2 linked regions of the Pelobacter seleniigenes DSM 18267 genome follow. The protein of the gene in region 2 binds, or shares a complex with, the protein of the main gene of each other region. Links are inferred from orthologs where the notes say so. Each region holds a gene or a part of one and is shown on either strand. Other genes may lie near its edges.

The links.
Region 1: the proteins of tig (region 2) and rpsG are in contact, whole or in part, in a crystal structure (PDB 3GTY), measured with the Thermotoga maritima proteins. The link is inferred for Pelobacter seleniigenes DSM 18267 from one-to-one orthologs. Residues at the interface, in WP_004081061.1 of Thermotoga maritima: Glu122, Val124, Val129, Leu130, Tyr133, Glu188, Gly259, Ile262, Tyr263, Glu266, Ser270, Glu273, Gln274, Glu277, Arg308, Gln311, Ile312, Ser315, Tyr316, Glu325, Arg329, Arg336, Leu363, Phe366, Trp367, Arg373, Leu377, Arg381, Leu384, Glu387; in WP_004081843.1 of Thermotoga maritima: Lys34, Lys52, Lys55, Glu59, Arg62, Gln63, Glu66, Asn67, Lys69, Val71, Arg95, Ala109, Lys110, Lys111, Gly112, Arg113, Pro114, Glu117, Glu121, Ile124, Ala125, Tyr127, Asn128, Asn129, Thr130, Gly131, Lys135, Asp139, Arg142, Met143.

Annotation. Positions count from the first base shown.
Region 1 is NZ_JOMG01000002.1:80,608-83,660, reverse strand. What follows is about bases 1-2,733. They hold rpsG (30S ribosomal protein S7), read left to right. Parts: upstream 1-998; coding sequence 999-1,469; downstream 1,470-2,733. Other genes in these bases: fusA (elongation factor G), read left to right, coding at 1,497-2,733; rpsL (30S ribosomal protein S12), read left to right, coding at 604-975; rpoC (DNA-directed RNA polymerase subunit beta'), read left to right, coding at 1-429. Outside these bases: more of fusA, read left to right, coding at 2,734-3,053.
Region 2 is NZ_JOMG01000005.1:108,772-112,036, reverse strand. Bases 145-3,089 are described here. They hold tig (trigger factor), read right to left. Parts: upstream 2,315-3,089; coding sequence 974-2,314; downstream 145-973. Other genes in these bases: N909_RS0121745 (hypothetical protein), read right to left, coding at 2,977-3,089; clpP (ATP-dependent Clp endopeptidase proteolytic subunit ClpP), read right to left, coding at 387-971; clpX (ATP-dependent Clp protease ATP-binding subunit ClpX), read right to left, coding at 145-179. Also shown: more of clpX, read right to left, coding at 1-144; more of N909_RS0121745, read right to left, coding at 3,090-3,265. UniProt on the Bacillus subtilis protein: Involved in protein export. Acts as a chaperone by maintaining the newly synthesized protein in an open conformation. Functions as a peptidyl-prolyl cis-trans isomerase.

The sequences.
Region 1 (3,053 bases), on a different replicon or contig from region 2:
GTCCGGCAGATGCTCAGACGGGTGCAGATACGAGAGGTCGGGGATACCAACTTCCTGACCGATGATCAGGTCGATCGCTGGATCTTCGAAGAGGAAAACGATCGGGTGCAGGCTGAAGATGGCCAGCCGGCTATCGGTGAACCGATTATGCTCGGGATTACCAAGGCGTCACTGTCGACCGAGTCGTTCATCTCCGCCGCATCCTTCCAGGAGACCACCAAGGTGCTCACCCAGGCGGCCATTCAAGGGAAGGTCGATTCCCTGCGTGGGCTTAAAGAAAACGTCATTATGGGGCGTTTGATTCCTGCAGGAACCGGAGTCGCAAAATATCGTGCAGTTGAATTGAAAATACCTGAACCAGAGGTTAAAATGGAAGATCCGCTCGAGATTGATGAGTCGGATACAGAGATGCCGGAAGAGATAGATTGAATGGTTTTGAAGGCTCCGATTGCGGAGCCTTCAAACTCTGTAAATACTAATTTTTAAATAAGAAAAAATAGCTTGACAAAGGGTAGGTCGATTGATAATCTCTGCGGGTTTTTCCCCACAGAAAGGCTGTTGTTCGGCCGTATGAAACACTGATAAGGATTTGGGAGAATCTAGATGCCAACGATTAACCAACTGATTCGCAGCGGGCGCAAAAAGAAAGTCGTCAAGTCGACGGCGCCTGCGTTGAAATCTTGTCCGCAAAGACGCGGGGTATGTACGCGTGTTTACACAACGACCCCGAAAAAGCCGAACTCTGCGCTGCGGAAAGTTGCCCGGGTGCGTTTGACTAACGGAATTGTTGTGACCTCGTATATTCCTGGCGTGGGACACAATCTGCAAGAGCACTCCGTGGTGCTGATTCGTGGTGGCCGGGTTAAGGATTTGCCTGGTGTCCGCTACCATATTGTCCGTGGTACTCTTGACCTTGCCGGAGTTAAGGATCGCAAGCAGGGTCGTTCGAAATATGGCGCTAAGCGCCCTAAGTGATTTAGTCTGAGGAAGAGGACGTTATGCCCAGAAGAAGAGAAGTCCCAAAGCGGGTCATTCTGCCGGATCCTAAGTATGGGGATCTGCTGGTTGCGAAATTTGTCAACAATGTCATGGTTGACGGAAAAAAGAGTACTGCTGAGCACATTGTTTACGGTGCTTTTGATCTGGTCGCCGAGCGGACCGGGAATAACCCGCTGGAAGTGTTCAAGACTGCCATGGATAACGTGCGCCCGGTTCTTGAGGTTAAGTCACGTCGTGTTGGTGGGTCCACCTACCAGGTTCCTGTCGAGGTTGCTCCTTCACGGCGCACTGCGCTGGCAATGCGTTGGTTGGCTATTTATGCGAAGGCTCGTAGCGAGAAGACCATGCGCGAGCGGTTGGCGGGTGAGTTTGTAGATGCCTTCAACAACCGTGGTGCTGCCGTTAAGAAGCGCGAAGATACGCACCGTATGGCAGAAGCTAACAAGGCTTTTGCGCATTATCGCTGGTAGATCAGTCGTTCAGGTTAGGAGAAAAACGTGGCTCGCAAGGTTGCTCTAGAAAAAACTCGTAATATCGGTATTATGGCTCACATTGATGCCGGTAAGACCACAACGACTGAACGTATCCTGTTCTATACGGGGATCTCACATAAAATTGGTGAGGTGCATGACGGTGCAGCGACTATGGACTGGATGGAGCAGGAGCAGGAGCGTGGTATTACCATCACCTCAGCTGCGACGACCTGTTTCTGGAAGGACCATCGGGTCAATATTATTGACACTCCTGGCCACGTAGATTTTACCATCGAAGTCGAACGCTCGCTGAAGGTTCTTGATGGGGCTGTTGCTGTCTTCTGTTCTGTTGGTGGTGTTGAGCCGCAGTCGGAAACGGTTTGGCGGCAGGCTGACAAGTATCATGTTCCGCGGATCGCCTTTATTAATAAGATGGATCGTATTGGCGCCAACTTTAATCGCGGTGTTGATATGATTCGTGAGCGATTGGGTGCCAATCCGCTGCCGTTGCAGTTGCCGATTGGTGCCGAAGAGAACTTCCGTGGGCTTGTCGATCTGGTGACCATGGAAGCGATTGTCTGGGACGATGAGTCGATGGGTGCCAAATTTGAAGTCATCGATATCCCCGAAGATATGGTTGATGATGTCGAGATGGCGCGCGAGGCCCTGCTGGAAGAGATTTCTGGCAACGACGAAGAGTTGATGGAGAAATATCTTGGTGGTGAAGAGCTGACCGTCGACGAGATCAAGGCGGCGATTCGCCGGGGGACGAAGAATATTGAGTTCTGTCCCGTACTTTGTGGTAGCGCTTTTAAAAATAAAGGTGTGCAGACGCTGTTGGATGCGGTGGTTGATTATATGCCCTCTCCGCTGGACGTTCCTGCTATTAAAGGGGTTAATCCTGATAACGGCGAAGAGCTTGAGCGGCCCGCTTCCGATAGCGAACCCTTTGCTGCTTTGGCCTTTAAGATTATGACCGACCCCTTTGTTGGTCAGCTGAGCTTCTTTCGGGTGTATTCGGGGGTTGCCGAGTCTGGAACGTCTGTCCTCAACTCGACCAAAGGTAAGAAGGAGCGTTTCGGTCGTTTGTTGAAGATGCACGCTAATAAGCGTGAAGAGATCAAGCAGGTTTATGCTGGTGATATCGCTGCTGCGGTCGGTTTGAAGCACACTACTACTGGTGATACTTTGTGTGACCCGGATAAGCCGTCGCTGCTTGAGTCGATGGAATTCCCTGAACCGGTTATTCACTTGTCGGTTGAGCCGAAGACCAAAAGCGATCAGGAAAAGATGGGTGTTGCTCTGGGTAAGTTGCTGTCTGAGGATCCGTCCTTGAGGGTGCGGACCGATGAAGAAACTGGTCAGACCATTCTTTCCGGGATGGGCGAGCTGCATCTTGAGATCATTGTTGACCGGATGAAGCGCGAGTTCAAGGTTGAGTGTAATGTTGGCGCTCCGCAGGTTGCTTATCGTGAATCGATCACTAAATCGGTCGAAGTGCAAGGCAAGTTTGTCCGCCAGTCCGGTGGCCGTGGTCAGTATGGCGATTGTTGGTTGCGTCTTGAGCCGGGCGAACCTGGT
Region 2 (3,265 bases):
TTAAACTCGGACCCTGACGCCTGATCCAAGCGCGCTTCTTCATCAATGATATCGTTACACAGCTCGATACATTCATCACAGATATAAACAGTCGGCCCGGCAATCAGCTTTTTAACCTCATCCTGCGATTTCCCGCAAAATGAACAAGTCAACTGGCTGTTTTCATCCTTGGGACTCACCTATAACACCTCCGCCATACAATTATTTCGTCCCCTGACCGGAATCAAGAGGCTAACTCGACCAGAACCAAACCAACCTGCCGAGTCCCCCCTGAACTTCTCCGGGCAGAACCTTACAACTTGCTGATTTGATTCGATTGACTCCGCAAACCTAGCGTCCGATCCGGAGACCGATTCGTGGGCAGCAGTTGCCCGCTCACCCACAGCCTAGCTTTTTCTTTCTACGATCGAATCGATGATACCATAACTGCATGCGGTTGCGCTATCCATGAAAAAATCACGTTCCGTATCGGTCCCGATCTTTTCAAGTTTCTGTCCGGTGTGCTTTGCCAGTATCCCATTCAGGGTCTCACGCATGCGCAATATTTCCTGCGCATGGATATTGATATCTGTTGCCTGCCCCTGAAAGCCTCCCAGGGGTTGATGAATCATGATCCTTGCGTTGGGCAATGCGTAACGTTTCCCAGGAGCTCCTGCAGCGAGCAGCACGGCCCCCATGCTGGCGGCCTGGCCGACACAAATTGTCGAGACCGGCGCTTTGAGGTATTGCATGGTATCGTAGATCGCCATGCCGGCCGTAACCACCCCACCGGGGGAATTGACATAGAGGTGGATATCCCGATCGGGATCCTCTGATTCAAGAAACAGCATTTGTGCAATGATCAGATTGGCCATATGATCTTCGATTGCACCACCCAGAAAGATAATCCGATCCTTGAGCAGCCGCGAGTAGATATCATAGGCACGTTCCCCGCGACCACTATCTTCGACAACCATCGGCACCAGGCTCATGATCAGGACTCCTCTTCTTCGGTATTGTCCGCTTCGTTCGATTCAGCTTCAGGCTGTTTCGGCTCCACTTCAGTAATCTTAGCTTCTCCCAGCACAAATGCGGAAACGTTTTCCCGCATCAGCTGAGACCGAAGGCCAGCCTTGGCTTGCTCGTTCTCGAAATATTTTTGAATCTGCTCCAGCGGAGTATTGCTTTCGTCAGCAAACTCTTGCATTTTTTTGGTCAGATCTTCGTCTTCAACTTTCAGCTCTTCCTGTTTGGCAATCGCATCCAGCAACAATTCAGCCTTGATCTGTTTAATAGCTGTTTCGCGATAGCTCTGAGCAAAAGTCTCATCATTCATGCCCAGCATTTCCAGAGTCATCCCCTGGGCACGCAAGCGCTGAGAAAAATCATCCTTCATATACATCAACTGATTGCTGATCATCCCTTCCGGAACATCGAAGGAGTTCTTGTCGATCAGGGCAGTAATAAAATCTTCCTGCAGTTGCCCCTCAATTCTGCGTTTTTCCTGTGCAATGGAGTCGCTTTTAATGCGCTCTTTCAGCTCAGCAAGGTTTTCCGCATCAAGCTCTTTGGCAAAATCATCATCGATTTTAGGAACAATCTTTTCCTTGATCTCTTTCAGTACAACCTTGAAAACGGCTGGTTTTCCAGCAAGATCTTTTGCCCCGTAGCTCTCCGGGAATGTGACCTCGATATCTTTTTCCTGTTCCCGCTTCATCCCGACCACCTGGTCTTCGAAGCCGGGGATAAAGCTATTGGAACCCAACTCCAGCTGATAGTCTTTGGCAGCCCCGTTGGCGAAGGCAGTCCCATCGATGAAGCCTTCAAAATCGATAATGACCGTATCTCCCTCACGGGCTTTTTTCCGGCTGGAGACTTCCAGTTGCACCCGGGAATCAGCCATCCGTTGCAGTTGCTCATCGACGACCGACTCATCGAAAGAAAATTTCTCTTTTTCCAGCTCAAGCCCCTTATAGTCTTTAGCAACCACATCAGGGCGAACTTCAACTTCAGCCTCGTAACTGAAAGGCTGGCCTTTCTCGATCAGTCCGGATTCGACAACTTGCGGCTGGGAGACCGCCTCTATCTTGTTTTCAACCAGCGCTTTATAAAGACTGTTGTTTATCAGGGAGCCGACTGCGTCATACTGAGCCTTTGGCCCATAGTGCTGCTCAAGAATTGCCCTTGGCACCTTGCCCTTACGAAACCCTTTGATATTTGCGGTCTTGGCAAGTTTCTTATAGGCATTGTTCAGTTCGGTCGCAACAACCTCTTCCGGAACTTCGATAAACAGCTTTTTCTTAATTGAGCTCAGCTCTTCAACCCTGACATTCATTATTTTTCCTTCCTATTTCTATTTTTGACGATGGAAGCATCGAACAACTGCGGTTAAATGATTGCGTTGGTGACACAACCCCAATGGGTGCTGCGCCTCTTCAGGTGGTGCGAGAGGGGGGACTCGAACCCCCACGTCGAAAGACACTGGTTCCTAAGACCAGCGCGTCTACCAATTCCGCCACTCTCGCAAATGACCCACAAGCAACAATGCTCACCCCCCATACCCACCCGGTCTGACGGGCTAACTGAGCGTGGAAGGTGAGCATAGTACATTTTAAATGGGGTGAGTGAAGGGGCTTGAACCCTCGACATCTGGAGCCACAATCCAGTGCTCTACCAACTGAGCTACACCCACCAGAAAAACCCGGCCATGTTACGGAAACAAAAACGCCTTGTCAATTCAAAAAATGGCGCGCCAGGAAGGATTCGAACCCTCGGCCTACGGATTAGAAGTCCGTTGCTCTATCCAACTGAGCTACTGGCGCATAGACGTCTTTTTGACAAAAAGCTTCCAGCCGAAGTAGGCTGCGTTTCTAGCATGCGCTTGCGAGATTTGCAAATAAAATTTATCCGTTTTTTTCTAAATTAGTCCGGTCGAAAGACAAACCCCTCAAGGGTGAGCAATCTGGACCGAATCGGCGGCATTCCGAGGCACCCTGTTTAGTCAATTTCAGGTGCCGGATCTTCGGAAAAAATATCAATCGGCAATTTTTTTGTCAGCTCTTTCTCAAGCATGATTTGCCGCTCTGCAGCACTCCCTTCCAGCATCGGGTCCTCGGCAAAGGGGTCAGCAACCGACAAGGTCTGAAGCGGCACCCCGTTCATGGTGCGTTGCAATAAGTCAAATTCAATCCCGAAGCCAGGATCATCGGCAAAAATATCCTTTACCACATGCGCTCTGGTGCCAGCACAGCTGAACTCAGGATCATCCTGAAAAGGATCATGGTTT